Regions from separate parts of the Methylobacterium sp. 1030 genome, predicted to be linked through region 2. Evidence: riboswitches for the same ligand, from Rfam matches in the RefSeq annotation. Region 2 holds a riboswitch; the other holds the start of a gene.
The links. Region 2 has a riboswitch for cobalamin ahead of ABIC30_RS06200 (TonB-dependent siderophore receptor). Riboswitches for the same ligand answer to the same signal wherever they lie in the genome.

Region 1 (7,458 bases), on a different contig from region 2:
GTAGGCGTGGGTCGGGGCGCGGTCGAGGTCGTGGTAGCCGGTCTTGCGATCGGGGTCGCGGCCGCGGTCGGGCTGGAGGAAGACCGCGAGGCCGCCGTCCCGGACCATTCGGAACCGGAAGGCGCCGTCGACGCAGGCCGGGTCCGCCTCGGCCTCGCCCCAGCTGTCGGTCACGGCGGCGCGGACGTCCTCGGAGAGCGTGCGCCACCACGCCGCGTAGGCCGCGAGCGGCACCCGGAACGCGGGCGGCCCCTCCGTGAGCGCCGCCATCAGCGCTCCGGGCTCCGGAAGCGCGCCGGCCGCGTAGCCCGCGGCCGCGAGGTCGGCGGCGATCGCGCGGGCGCTCGCGGGCGTGTCGAGGCCGACCGCGAAGCCGGCCCGGCCGCCGCGGGCAGGGTAGTCGGACAGGACCAGGGCGACGCGCCGGGCCGCCCGGGGCAGGGCGGCCAGCCGCAGCCATCCCGCGGCCCGGTCGGCGAGCGCGGCGATGCCGGCCTCGTAGGGCACGGCGCGCCGCTCGGCGAAGCCGGCGATCTCGGCGCTCTCCTCCTTGAACGAGATCGGGAAGCCCGAGAGCCGGCCGTCGAATTCCGGCAGCGCGACCTGCATGGCGAGATCGGCCGCGCCGAGACCGCGGGCGGAGGCCTCCCAGGCCGCGCGGGGCGACCCCACCGTGAAGGCCTGGAGAACCGGGCAATCGGCGCCGTCGAGCACGAAGCCGGTCTCGTCCTCGCGGGCCGAGAAGGCGGTGGCGGCGATCACGAGATCGGGCCTGCGCGCGCGCACGGCAGCGGCGACCGCGGCGGCGGCCTGCGGCTCCTTCAGGCTCGACACGGCCATCGGCAGCACGCCGATCCCGCGCGCCCGCAGGGCGGCGGCGAGGGCGACGAACGGGCCGGTGTCGCCGCCGAGCACGGCGGAGCGGTAGATCAGCAGGAGCGCGACGGGCTCCGCCGCGCTGCGCGCTCCGGCGAGCGGGATCGCGGTTGCGGCCGCGGAGAGGGCTGCCTCGAGGGGAAGAACTCCGCAGCCGGGGCACCAGGGAAAGCCGCGCGGGAGCGGCACGGGCGGCTCGACCGGTCCGTCGGCGCCCAGGCGAATCGCCAGGCGCCGCAGCATCCGCCGCAAATTGTCGGGGCCGCCAGCCCGGAAATAGGCGTCGAGCTGCCCGGCGAGGTCGGGATCGGTGGAGAAGGCGGCGAGGCGCGGGTCCGGCCGGTCGTCGCCCGGCAGGACCGCGAGGACGACGCCGTGCGCCCGCGCGGCCTCGGCGCAGCGCTCGATCCCGTAGCGCCAGTAATCGAGGCCGCCCAGGCAGCGAATCACCACGACCTTGGCGCGCGCCACGACGCGCTCGACGTAGAGGTCAACCGAGAGCGGGTGCCGCAGCCTGGCGAGCTTCGCGAGCCGCAGGCTCGGCAGGCCGGGCTCCGCGGCGTGGGCCTGCCCGACCGACGCGAGGTCGCTGTCGGTGAAGGACAGCACCACGAGGTCGCCGGGCTCCTGCCCGAGATCCACGGCCGCCTCGCCCTCGTCGAGGGAGACGGAATCGATGCGCACGAGGTGCACCGCGGCGACCCCTAGAGCGAGTCCGGGCGGGCGTGCGCGACCGGCCTCATCCCGCGAGGGCCGCCGCGACGGCGTCCTTGTCGAAGCCCTTGAGGCCGATCACCACCAGCGTCCCGTCGCGGGCTTCCCCGGCCCGCCAGGGGCGGTCGAAATGATGGGTCACGCGTCGGCCGACACCCTGCACCACGAGGCGCATCGGCTTGCCCGCGACCTCGGCGAAGCCCTTGATGCGCAGGACGCCGGCGGCCTCGGCCGCCGCCTCGACCCGGGCCGCGAGATCCCCCGCGGTCACCGCCGGGCGCACCGGAAGCGCGACGGTCTCGAAATCGTCGTGGTCGTGGTCCTCGCCCTCGCCGTGATGCGAGGGGCGGGCGTCGAGGTCGTCCTCGGCGGCCGCGCCGAGACCGAGCAGCACCCGCGGGTCGATGGCGCCGTTCTCGGTCTCGACCACCTTCACGGCGCGGGGCAGGTGCCCCTCGACCTCGGCGCGGACCCGCGCCCGCGTCGCGGCGTCGATCAGGTCGGCCTTGTTGACGACCACGAGGTCGGCGCAGAGGAGCTGGTCCTCGAACACCTCCTCCAGGGGGTTGTCGTGGTCGACCGACTGGTCGGCGGCGCGCTGGGCCGCGAGGGCCTCCGGATCCTCCGCGAAGGCGCCCGAGGCCACCGCCGGGCCGTCGACCACCGCGACCACTCCGTCGACGGTCACCCGCGAGCGGATCGCCGGCCACTGGAACGCCTGGACCAGCGGCTTCGGCAGGGCGAGGCCGGAGGTCTCGATCAGGATGTGCTCCGGCGGCTCGGCGCGGCCGAGAAGGGTCTCCAGCGCCGGCACGAAATCGTCCGCGACCGTGCAGCAGATGCAGCCGTTCGGCAGCTCGACGATGGCGTCCTCGGTGCAGCCCTCGACGCCGCAGGCGGCCAGGAAGGACTTGTCGAAGCCGATATCACCGAACTCGTTCACCAGGATCGCGAGGCGGCGCCCCTTGGCGTTCTCGACCACGTGGCGGACGAGGGTCGTCTTGCCGGCCCCGAGGAATCCGGTGACGATGGTGCAGGGGATCTTGTTCACGAGGGTCATTCCGCGGGCTCCAGGGTGCCGGCGGGGACCGGGCGGGGTTCTGGGAAAGGGGGAATGCGGGCGATCACGCCCTTGCGGAACGCCTCCGGACGCTCGCGCCAGGGCACGATGCCGTCCGGGGTCGCCGCGTAGGCCGCGAGCCCGCCGAGGATGATCTCGGCCGAGGCGGCCGGATCCATGTCGCCGTAGACGTAGGTCCAGCGGTCGGCCGCGGCGACCGCCACGGTGCAGGGCCGCTTGCAGACCGAAAGGCACTCCACCGCCTCGACCCGCAGGTCCGGCGTGGGGCCGCTCCGCGCTCGAAGCGCCTCCAGCAGGCGGGCCCCGGCGCGGGGCCCGTCGGGGTCGTCGTCCGGCCGGCGGCAGGTGGTGCAGACGTAGAGAACGGTCTCAGGCACGGGCCGCTCCCCGATCCGCGCCGCGGGCGAAGGCCTGCCACGCCCAGCCGAGCCCCAGCCCGATCAGGATCCAGAACACGAAGCTGATGGCGAGCGACCGCGCGGCGAATTGCGCGGCGAGCGCGGCCGGAAGTTCGGACGCGGCCTCGGGCGCCTGCGGGGCACCGACGACGTGCGGCGCGATGATCAGGACGAGCCCCCCGAGGATCGTGATCAGCGCGCGGCGTATCGTGATCAGGTAGAGCCCCATCCCGGTCGCCGCGGCGGTCATCACCCACCACGCCTGCCGCGTCGCGAGCGGGGCCGCCGCGCTGCCGGGCAGTTCCGGCGGCAGGCCGAGACCCGGCGCGAGCGCGACGCTGGCGAAGGCGGCCACCGCGAAGGCGAGGCCGACCTGCGGCGTGGGTTCGCGGCTGCAGGCGAGCATCACCGCGCCGAGCAGCAGCGCGTAGCCGACGCCGCCCACGAGGGTCGCGAGCCCGGTGAAGGCCATCCGCGGCAGGCCGGGCGCGGGCTGCCATTCCGGCGCGGCGTCGGGCGCGGCGTGGTCGTGCCCGGCATGGGCGAGCACGATCGGGAACGCCTTGATCGGGAGCGCCTTGGCAGCCCGGTTCGGCGCCTCCTGCTGCTCGTAGCGCTCGGCCGCGACGATCAGCGGCGAGGTCAGCGTGAGTTCGAGGCCCGTCACGATGGCAGCCGCGAAGAAGCCGGCGGCGAGGGCCGCCGACAGGAGCCGGATGATCATCCCTGGTCCGGGGACGTCAGTGGCAGGGGAAGTTCTGGGTGTGCCGGAAATCGTGCGCCGCGTTGTGGAGCGCGATCGCCGGCGAGAAGCCCGCCATGAACAGCAGGCCGAGGCCCAGCACGGCCGCGAGTGCGACGGCGATCGGGCGCTCCGACGCGCGGGTGCCGGCGGCGATGGGGGCGAGGGTTTGCGTCGTCATCAGAAGCGTCTCCAGCCGCCCCACCGGCGGCATTGCGGGATCCTGTCGCGACGGCAGGTCTCCTGGCTCGCGGCTCGGCGCGCCCACCGCCTTCCCGGATCGCTCCGGTGGCGCTTGGCGGGCGCTCGCCGCTCACAGTTGCGGGGGCAGCCGCGGAATCGGGGCTTCAAACCCCTCACCGCATTCCCTTTTCACCCCGTCTCCGGGGCACCGTCGCCCGGCCGTTGTAGACGCATGACCGCCGGGACACAACGGAGCGGCGCCGGATCGCGGCCGTTTCCCGCGCCCGCCCCGCGATCGGGGCGGGCTTGACGGCCGCGCCCCGGAGCGGGCACCGCCGCACCCGATACCCGCCCGGCCCCGGCGCGGGCGCTGAACTCCCGGAGACCCGATGGCCCCGACAGACGATCCGACCCCGGTTCTCGTCGATCTCGCGGCAGGCCGTGAGCCGCGGATCGTCTCCGATGTGGGCACGGGAACGACGTGGCTCGAGGTCGACCTCGGCGGCCGCTTCCCGATCCATTCCGTCGCCCTGCGGCCGGGGGAGGGGGCGGTTCCCGCGGAGCCCGGCGACGTCGCGGTGGCGGTCTCGCAGGACGGCGTGACGTGGGCCGAGCCGGACCTCGCCGTCTGGACCGCGACCCCGGACGCCCTCGTCGCCGCGATCGTCCCCGACGAGCGGGCCTGGGCGCGCGCGGTCCGGATCGCCGCGCCCGAACCGGCCCGGATCGCCGGCATCGGCATCCGCGCCGACGAGGCCGCGGTCGACCTGATCGCGCTGCGGGCGATGCTCGGCCTCGACGTGACGCTCCTGAACGAGAAGCCCGGCGCCAACGTCTACGTCACCTACGCGCTCCAGTCGGCGCCCGACCGCGCCAGCCATGCCCTGGTCGGCCTGTCGCTGTTCGAGAACGGCGCCTTCGGCAACTGCCTCGTCCAGTACATCATCGCGGTGACCATCGCGAAGTCGCTCAACCTGAAATACATCAAGGTGCCCAAGGTCGACCGCAGCAAGGTGATCTTCCTGACCGAGCGGCTGACCTGCGACGGCATCACCTTCATCCCGCCGGACGAGCCGCTGCCGGCGGACGGCTACTTTTTGTCGGGCCTGTATTTCGACCCGACGCAGTTCGAGCGCGTGACCGCGCTGCGGGGACCGGCGGATTCGCGCGCGATCGTGCAGAGCGTGATCCGGCCGCTGTTCAACGGTCTGCCGAAGAACTTCCCGGTGAAGCCCGACGACCAGCTCCTGATCCACATCCGGTCGGGCGACATCTTCAGCACCTGGGTCGATCCGCACTACCCGCAGCCGCCCTTCGCGTTCTACCGGATGGTCATCGACCGGCTCCTGGCCGAGGGCCGGATCCGCTCGGTCAAGCTCGTCTTCGAGAACAGGCTGAACCCGGTCATCGCCGAGGTGGAGGCGTACGCGGAGCGGCGCGGATTGCCGGTGGAGATCCAGAGCGAGTCGCTGATCTCCGACGTCGCGGCGCTGGTGAACGGCCGCTACCTCGTCTTCGGGCTGGGGACGTTCGGGCCGGGGATCTGCCACCTCTCGGACCACGTCGAGCAGGTCTTCTACTTCGCGTCGAACTGGCCGCAGGGCTTCCAGTCGATCCCCACAATCGGGAAGGTGGTCGAGGTCCGCGATCTCGAGGGCCGCTACATGAAGGTCGGCGAGTGGCAGAACACCGACGCGCAGCGCCGGACGATGGTGGATTACCCGGCCGAGGCCCTCGCCTTCGACGACGCGTGACCGGCTTGGCGGGCCGGAGGCGCTACGGCGCCGTCCGGAGATGCTCGGCGGGGGCTCCGGCCGGACGGTTCGAGCCGGCGTCGCGCACCTTCAGGGCGTCCGTGTACATCCGCTCCACGTCCGTCCGGAAGGCGGCGCGCGAGTCCGGTCGCGTGTAGAACATGTGCCCGCCCGGATAGACCGCGAGGCTCAGGCGGCCGGCGGCGTAGGCGGGGACCTGCGCCAGCAGGAGCTTCGAGGCGAAGTAGGGCGTCACCAGGTCGGTGAAGCCGTGCGCCACGAGGACGCGCAGGTGCCCGTCGAGCGCCAGATCGCCCTTCAGGTTCGACAGGACCTCGGGTGCCTGCCGGCCCGAGCCCCAGTTCCAGCCGCGATTGACGGCGTTGTTCAGGAGCTCGTAGCGCATGTTGGTCACCGGCCATTTCAGCGTCCGCGCGTAGAGGTCGAGCATCGCGCTCGTCAGCGGTGCCTGGAGGGCGGTGAGCTGGGGATCCTCGAAGCTCGACTGGGCGGCGTCCGGGTTCGGGTCCCAGCCGGTGATGCCGGTGTCGTAGGCGCTGGTCACGCGGCCCTCGGCGCGGTCGATCTCGCGCTGGACGCTCCGGGTCGAGAGGCGCGCCGCCTGGGCACGCACCAGGGCGGGGTCGAGACCGACGAGGGGCGCGACCTTCTCGGTCATCCGGGCGACGGCGGCCGTGTCGCTCGGCCCCTTGAGCAGGTCGCTCAGGTACGGGCCCGAGGCGTAGGCCTCCGCGTCGCCGAGCAGGGTTGGCGTCGGCACCGTGCCGGCCCGCTCGAGCGCGCCCGCCGCCAGCGAGGGCAGCTTCAGCACGTAGCCCCACGGGTTGGCCCGCGGCGTCTCCAGCCACGCGAAATCGAGCACCGGCGAGAGCAGCACCATGCCGGACAGGCCGACGCCGATCTCCTCCTGGAGCTTCTCGGCGATCAGCGGGCCGCGGAAGCCGCCGTAGCTCTCGCCGACGAAGAATTTCGGGCTCGCCATGCGGTCGTTGACGCGCAGGTAGCGCGCGATGGTCGCCGCCAGAGTCGAGGCGTCGGAATCGATCGACCAGTAGGCCTTGCCGTTCCCGTCCGCGGCCCGGCTGTACCCGGTCCCCACGGGATCGAGGAAGATGAGGTCGGTGAAGCCGAGCCACGTCCCGTCGTTGGGCGTCAGCGTCACCGGCTGCGACGGGCTGATGCTGTCGCCGCCGACCGGCAGCCGCCAGGGCCCGATCGCCCCGATATTGAGATAGGCCGAGGCGGCGCCCGGGCCGCCATTGACCGCGAAAGTGACGGGACGCTCCCGGCCGGCCTGCGGCGCCATCGTGTAGGCGACGTAGGCGATCTCGGCCTGCAGCTTGCCCGCCTCGTCGACGAGGGGCAGGCTGCCGGCGGTGGCGGTGAAGTCGAGGGTCCGGCCGTCCGGCAGCGTCACGCTCTGCTTGGTCGTCGAATCGGGCGGCAGGCGGCGCCCCTCCGGGCCGCGCTGCGCCGGTTTGCTCTCCGCGGGATGGCCGTGCGGCGCGTCCTGGGCGAGGGCCACTGTGGGCGCTGCGAGGGCCAGGGCGAGGGCGAGCGCGGCGCGCCCGAGACGTGCGTGGGGGGCCATTATCAAGCCTTCTTGTTCCAGCGTCCGGACTCGTCCTGCTGCCAGTAGGCCACCGCGTGGCCGGCGTCCTTGGCCTGCTTCCACTGCTCGCGGGCGCG
Region 2 (7,458 bases):
GCAAACAGCACGCGGACGACCGCACCGTCCCGGCAGCGCAGTTCGAGGTGATCCGAGCTACCCGCTCCACGTTCGAGCGCAACGCCACCACAGTGCCGTTGTGGGTGCGGCCGGGACGATGGGCGGTGTGCGGCGCGAGGGTGAGCCCGTTCGCCCGCAGGATGCGCAGCACCCGCTTGGCGTTGACGCTCGCTTCGCCGCGCGAGTGCAGTGCCCGGTTCACCAGTGCGGTGACGCGGCGATAGCCGTAACTCGGGCGGGCATCGACGATCGCGCGGATCGTCGGCAGCAGCCGTGCATCCTCGGGCTTGTGGTAGAGGCCGCGCGGCCGAACAGGTCGACTTAGGCGCTCGGCCAGGTGGGAGCGGGCTACACCGAGCGTGTCGGCGACCGCTTTCACCGCGAACCGCCTGTCGAACCGCCCCAGGAGCTGAGCGGCGAGGTCGGTTTTTTTGTGCGCGCGAGGTCGAGCGCCTCCTTCAGGATCTCGACCTCGATGGTCTTGCGCCCGAGCAGACGTTCGAGGTCGCGCATGCGCCGCTCCAGCTCGCGCACGCGGCTGGTTCCAACGACTTCCTCGTCGGCGTGCACGGCCTGATGGCCGCCCTCCAGCATGCGCCGCTTCCACGAGAACAGCAGGCTGGGCCAGAGGCCGTAGCGGCGAGCGACGAACGACACGGACGAGCCGGGCTGCTGGCTCTCCTCGACGAGGCGGATCTTCTCGGTGGTGGACCAGCGCCGGCGACGCTGAACGCCGGTCATGATCTCGCCGTGCACCGGCGGGGCGGTCGGATCGGATGACATAGCCTTACCCATAGGCCAACGCCTATGCCTTCGTGAGCTATGCCGCCTGTCCGGTCAAAACGGGGTGCGGTTCAGTGGCTGCTTTCACGACGCTTCGATGGCCGTCCGCACGGCTAGAGCCGTGCCCGCTCAGGTAGCAACGGCCAAGTCGGTATCGTAACCGGCGGCAGCGATGCAGTTGCGGCATTCGTGGGCTGTGAAGCGAGCGAAGGCCTGCCGGATGGTGTGCCATAGGTCTGGGACAGTGCGGGCCGCCGCGGTTCGGAGCAGGCCCTTCAACTTGGCGAAGATCTGCTCGATTGGATTAAAATCCGGGCTGTAGGGCGGAAGGTAGAGCAAACTCGCACCGGCAGCCTCGATGGCCTCGCGCACACCCGTCACCTTGTGGGCCTGCAGGTTGTCGAGGATGACGGTATCGCCGGGCCTGAGCACGGGCACGAGCGTGTCGGTGACGTAGGTCCGGAAGCGTGCGCCGTTGGTGGCGCCGTCGAACAGGGTGGTGGCACACAGCCCATCGCTGCGCAGGGCGGCGGTGATGGTGGTGGTCTTGTAGTGTCCGTGCGGGACGGCGAGGCGACAGCGCTCACCGCGCGGGGCTCGACCGTAGCGGCGCGCCATGTTGGTGGCCGCAGCCGTCTCGTCGAGGAAGACCAGCCTGTCGGGATCGAGGGCGTCCTGGTTCTCGAACCAAGCCTCGCGAGCGGCCCTTACGTCCTCGCGCGCCTGCTCGGCAGCGTGGATCGCCCCTTTTTACGGGTGATGCCGTGCCGGGCGAAGAAGCGGGACAAGCTGCTCGTGCTGGTCTGCACGCCGCGCTCGGCCAAGGCGTCGCGCAACTCGTGCAGGAAGATCGCCGACTGCGCCTCGTAGGTCGTCAGGATCAGTTCGGCCTGCGCCTCGATCCGGTGCGAGGCATGATCGCCACCCGACGGCTTGGGCGTGAGCTGCCCATCTTGGCGGAACTGTTCCGACCAGCGACTGGCACTGGACACGCTGACACCGAACCGGGTTGCCGCCTGATGACAGGAGGCCCCCTCCGAAATGGCGGAGACGACACGCTGGCGTAGATCGACGGACAACGGTGAAGGCATCGGCATGCTCCTTCACCCCTCAACGTCTCAGAGCCCGAGCCGTCCCAACACGCTCGGGCGCAGCTCTAGGTTGGGTTGGGAGCCGAACGGCGGCTTAGGGTGGTTTCCGGCCAATCGGCTTTGAAGCATCAAACCCAAAGAGCGGTCGTTCGACCCATTGCAGGAGCTGGCCAAACGCCAAAGCCGGCGTCACGGCGGCGCTATTACGACGCTCGCGTTGACTCACGAGTTCGTGAGGCTGTAGCTGAGCAGTGACGGTTCCCCTCGGGGATCAAAAGGGAACGCGGTGAGGGTGACAGCCCGATGCCGTGGCTGCCCCCGCAACTGTAAGCGGTGAGTCCTTCACCACCATGTCACTGGGTCAAGCCCCGGGAAGACGGTGCGAGGGCGATGACCCGTGAGCCAGGAGACCTGCCGTCAGCCGTGGTCACACGCGAAACGCGTCGGGCGGGGTGTCCTGGCGGGTGTTGAAGCGCCGCCCGGTGAGGTAGGCGCCGAGGCCTCGTTCGCGGTGACGTGCCACAGCCGTCCCGAGGTCCCAGGCCCGTGTCCCGTCCCGCTCCGCAATGGTGGCTTCGCGCGTCCGTCGCGTCGCTCGCGCTCGCCCTCCAGGGGGTGACCCCAACCACCGCCCAGAGCCCACGAGCCGAGACCGCCCCGGCATCGGTCGTTCTCGACCCGCTCTCGGTCGAGGGTAGCTACACGGCCGCCCCCAAGTACCAGGTCAAGGACCTCTACAGTGGCACTAAGACGGTCACGCCGCGTCTCTCGCTGCCTCAGCACGTCGACGTCGTGCCTCAAGAGGTCCTGCGGGACACCGCCGCCACGCGCGTCGAGCGCGCCCTCGACTACGTGCCGGGCGTCGGCAAGCAGAACGATTTCGGAGCCCAGAACCTCGCGCTCTACTCAGTGCGCGGCTTCGCCACCCAGGACATCTTCTTCAACGGCTTCAACATCGCCCGCGGATACAATGGCGCGCCGGACACCCAGAACGTGCAGTCCATCGAGGTGCTTAAAGGACCTAGCGGGGCACTTTATGGGCGCAGCGATCCGGGCGGCACCATCAACATCCTCACTAAGCAGCCCGTCGCCTTGCCCTTCGTCGAGATGGGCACGCTGTTCGGAAGTTTCGGCACGGCGCGCACCACCGTCGACGCCGGCGGACCGCTGAACGAGGAGGGCACCGTCCTCTACCGGTTCAACGGCGCGCTCGCCCGGCAGGACAGCTTTCGCGATTTCGTCGACGGCGACCGCGTCCTGGTCGCGCCCGTGGTGAGTTGGTTGATCAGCCCAGATACCAAGCTCACCGTCGAGGCGCAGTACCTTCGCAACCGTCAGACCTTCGACCGCGGGACGGTCGCGGTGAACAACCGCCTGGGCCTCGTCCCGCGTTCGCGATTCTTCGGTGAGCCGGGCGACGACTCGGTGTCAGAAGCCGGGATCCTGCAGATCCGCCTGGATCACGCCTTCAATGCCGACTGGCAGCTCAGGGTTGCCGGCCACTTCAACACCGGCAGCCTGACCGGCCTGCAGACCGGCGCGACCGGCCTCCTCGACGACGGCCGCACCCTGCTGCGCGAGTTCCGCCGGCACGACTTTACCTGGGGCGTGGCCATCGGTCAGGCCGAACTCGTCGGGCACTTCGCCACCGGGCCGTTCGCGCACACCGTGCTGCTCGGCCTTGAGCACGAGCGCTACAACAGCACCGACAACCTGCTGCGCTCGACGCCGCGGCTCGACCCGTTCGCCATCGACCTGTTCAACCCGGTCTACGGCCAGCCGAAGCCGCCCATCACGCGGCGCTACAGCGCGAGCGAGAACGTCGGGAACACCGCCGTCTACGTGCAGGACCAGATCGCGCTTAGTCCGGAGTGGAAGCTGCTCCTCGGCAACCGGACCGACTTCTACAACCAGACCTTCCGCGACAAGGTCAGCAACGAGCGCACGGAGCAGGACCGGACCGGCTTTTCACCGCGTGCGGGTCTCGTCTACCAGCCGCTCTCCTTCCTCTCGTTCTACGGCAACGTGGCGGCCTCGTTCCGGCCCAATACCGGCTTCGACATCGCGACCCGCCCCTTCGCCCCCGAGACCGGCTTCGGCTACGAGGCCGGGGTCAAGCTCGACCTCTTCACGGGCTTGAGCGTGACGGGAGCGGCCTTCCACATCGAGAAGGAGAATGTCCTCACCACCGACCCGAGGGACTTCTTCTTCCAGATCGCCGCCGGGGCGGTGCGCAGCCAGGGCTTCGACTTGAGCTTCGTCGGACAGGTAACGCCGGAGTTTCGTGTGATCGGGGGCTACGCCTTCATCGACGCCGCCGTGACCCGCGACGAGGTCCTGAGGGTCGGCTCGCCGCTCCTCAACATCCCGCGCCACTCCGGCAGCCTGCTCGGCGTCTACGAGGTCCAGGCCGGCGACTGGAAGGGTTTTGGGTTCGGCGGAGGCGTCCGGGCCGTCGGCTCGCGTCTCGGGGACAGCGGCAACGAGCGGTTCCGGCTCCCGGGCTACGTGCTGACCGACGCCCTGGTCTACTACCGCTACGAGAACCTGCGCTTCGGGCTAAACGTCGATAACATCTTCGACGAGACCTACTACGAGCGCTCCTACAACGCCTTCTGGGTCGGCGTCGGCGAGCCCCGGCGGGTGATCGTCAGCATGACGGCGCGGTTCTGATGGGCGTGCATCCGGGCATTCTGGAGGCGACGGCAGAGGAATCGGCCAGGACCGGACGCATCGCCTTTATCGACGCCTTGCGCGGGCTGGTGATGGTGCTGATGCTCCTCGACCACCTGCGCGAGACCTGGTTCCTGCACGTGCCCGTCGCCGACCCGATGGATGCCAGGACCGCCATGCCGGCCCTGTATCTCGCCCGCCTCGCGGTCAGCCTGTGCGCGCCCATCTTCATCGTGCTGACGGGGGTGGCCGCGTACCTGTTCAGCACCCGGCACACCCTGGGGGAAACGCGCGCCTATCTCGTGAAGCGCGGCCTCGTCCTGATAGCGTTTGAGGTCTTCTACCTCTCGGAGCTGTACTGGGGCGTCGCCAGCCCGACGCTGTGGCTTCAGGTGATCTGGTGCATCGGCGTGTGCATGATCGTCCTGGCCGCGCTGATCGGCCTGCCGCGGTCGTTTCTTCTCGCCTTCGGGATGCTGCTCGTTTGCGGTCACAACCTCCTCGACCCGATCCAACTCCGGCCCGATGATTCCTTCTTCGCCGTCTGGGCCATGCTGCACCAGCGCGACGTCATCGCGCTCCCATTCGGTCTGGTGGCTAAGACGACCTACCCGGTGCTTCCCTGGATCGGGGTCATCCTGCTCGGCTATGCCATCGGTCCGTGGTTCCTGCCCGGCGTCGCCGCGGGTACGCGGGAGCGCCGCTTCGCTGCAGCCGGCATCACGATGCTGGCCGGTTTCGCGCTGCTGCGTCTGGCGAACGGCTACGGCGACAAGCCCTGGTTCGTCGTCGACGACAGCGCCATGCGGACCGCGATGAGCTTCTTCGCGCTGACGAAGTATCCGCCCTCGCTGCTGTTCCTTCTCCTAACGCTGGGGATCGGAGCACTACTGCTCGTCGTGTTGGAACGCCTGGGCGACCGCCCGGCCGTCGCCGCGCTGGCGGTGTTCGGCGGTGCGCCGCTCTTCTTCTACCTGCTTCACCTGACGGTTGTGCGGCTGCTCTACCACGGCGCGTTCGCGATCTGGGGAGCGACGCAGAACACTGTGTTCGGCATCGACAACTACGTGTGGGTCGTGGTCTGGTACGCGGTGTTGATGCCGCCCCTCTACTTCCCGACGGCTTGGTTCTCGCGCCTCAGGGCGTCGCGGCGCGACCTCGCTTGGCTCAAGTACCTCTAGGGTCAGACCCATCAGCTTGGGCATGCGACGGTCTGGTTACCAATCAGCGAAGTCATTCGAGTGCGGCCGTTTCCATACCGCACGCGTGCGCGTTTTCCGGAGCTAGGCAGCCATCGCCACTGCGCGGCCGAGCCCGGCAGTATCTTGAGACCGGATATTCGAGTGTTGTCCAAGAAACGGTTCAAGCCGCATCCTTTCCTGGCCCAGTAGGTAGTCGCCTCGGCTACAAGTGACGCGGCAACACTCGACACCGGCTTGATGGATACGAGGGGTCACCTAGTTGCCACACGCGGGCATTCTCTGGATTTTCCTCAGCGCGAAAGGCCCTTCGGTAGATTGACCCGGCGTCTACCTGAACCGTAAGTGGATGAATGCGCGGGTGCCTGCCTCGGACGGTCCAAGGCCGCGCGATCATCGCCATGATCGCGCTCTACGCGCTCGTGCTGCAAGCCTTCCTCGGTGGCCTTGTTCCGTTGCCGGCTGCGCCGCTCGGCAGTGTAATCTGCGCCGAGCACGACGGTTCGAGCTCATCCGGTGATCAGGGTCCTGCCTGCCACCAACACGCCTGCTGCACGGCGGTCCAGGCCGTGCAGCTGATCCACCCAATGCTGACGGTGTTCGCGACGGTGGCCTGGGCTCCACCCCAGGTAGCCCCCGTGGCCTGGCGCGACGCCGGCATGGTTCAGGCGCGTGCGCCCCCCCAACAGTCCGTAAGCCCACGAGGTCCGCCGGCCGTTTGACCGATCCGTCGTCAAGATCGCTCAGACCCGGACCTCACCCATGTCACAGTCCCTCCAGGGCGACGCGACGGCGTTCACCGCCGTTGCTGTCGCGCACCCGGCGCAGGATGCCGTGTACCGCGCCGTGTGGCGCTGGCATTTCTACGCCGGCCTGCTCTGCCTGCCCTTCCTGATCCTGCTGTCCGTCACAGGCTCGCTCTACCTTTTCAAGGACGAGATCAACGGTACCCTGTTCGCCTACCGAACGGCGGTGGCGCCACAGGCGAGCCGCCCGCTCAGCCCGGACATCCTGCTCTTCAACGCTACGGAAGCCGTACCGACGGCGGTGCCGGTGTCATTGGCCGACCCCGCCGATCCAGCCGCCACGGCCGTGGTGACGATGGCCGAGGGGCCGCGCAGGACCCTCGTCTACCTGAACCCCTACAACGGCGACGTGCTTGACCGGGTGGACCGCGACAGCGAGTTCATGATGGTGGTGCGACGCCTGCACAGCCTCGCGTATTTCGGCACGGTCGCGAACGGCGTCATCGAGGTCGTGGCTGGGTTCGCCATCATCCTCGTGGTCACCGGCACCTATCTCTGGTGGCCACGCCAGCAGACCGGCGGCGTCGTCAGCGTCCGCGGCACGCCGCGCAAGCGCGTCTGGTGGCGCGATCTACACGCGGTCACGGGTATGGTCGCGGGCGCCGGCCTGTTCTTCCTCGCCGCGACCGGCTTGCCCTGGTCGGTCTGGTGGGGCCAGCAGGTCCGCATCCTGTCCAACGAGGCCGGCGTCGGCCAACCGCGCGCGCTTTGGGCGAACAAGCCCGTATCGAACGTGCCTATGCAGGAGATGCTCACCACCACCGGTTGGGCGATGGAAGATGCGCCAGTGCCGGTCTCGCAGCCGAGTGCGACCGCTGCCATCGGCCTCACACGCGCCGTCGAGATCCTGCGCGGTCTCGGAATGCCCCGCGGCTTTGAGATCTC

Region 1: it holds a riboswitch for cobalamin, as region 2 does, so the genes downstream of both, ABIC30_RS16770 (CbtB domain-containing protein) here and ABIC30_RS06200 (TonB-dependent siderophore receptor) in region 2, are expected to answer to the same signal.

Annotation. Positions count from the first base shown of each region.
Region 1 is NZ_JBEPKM010000010.1:250,703-258,160, reverse strand. Features, by position in the region: gene cobN (cobaltochelatase subunit CobN) at 1-1,569, opposite strand, end outside; gene cobW (cobalamin biosynthesis protein CobW) at 1,616-2,650, opposite strand; gene ABIC30_RS16780 (DUF1636 domain-containing protein) at 2,647-3,048, opposite strand; gene ABIC30_RS16775 (CbtA family protein) at 3,041-3,793, opposite strand; gene ABIC30_RS16770 (CbtB domain-containing protein) at 3,810-3,992, opposite strand; cobalamin riboswitch at 4,028-4,222, opposite strand; gene ABIC30_RS16765 (discoidin domain-containing protein) at 4,384-5,748, shown strand; gene ABIC30_RS16760 (S10 family peptidase) at 5,771-7,360, opposite strand; gene ABIC30_RS16755 (DNA polymerase III subunit chi) at 7,363-7,458, opposite strand, start outside.
Region 2 is NZ_JBEPKM010000003.1:349,035-356,492, forward strand. Features, by position in the region: partial or broken gene ABIC30_RS06190 (IS3 family transposase) at 1-816, opposite strand, end outside; one part of gene ABIC30_RS06195 (IS630 family transposase) at 934-1,544, opposite strand; one part of gene ABIC30_RS06195 (IS630 family transposase) at 1,544-1,895, opposite strand; cobalamin riboswitch at 2,134-2,328, shown strand; gene ABIC30_RS06200 (TonB-dependent siderophore receptor) at 2,442-4,568, shown strand; gene ABIC30_RS06205 (acetyltransferase domain-containing protein) at 4,568-5,749, shown strand; gene ABIC30_RS06210 (hypothetical protein) at 6,169-6,489, shown strand; gene ABIC30_RS06215 (PepSY-associated TM helix domain-containing protein) at 6,530-7,458, shown strand, end outside.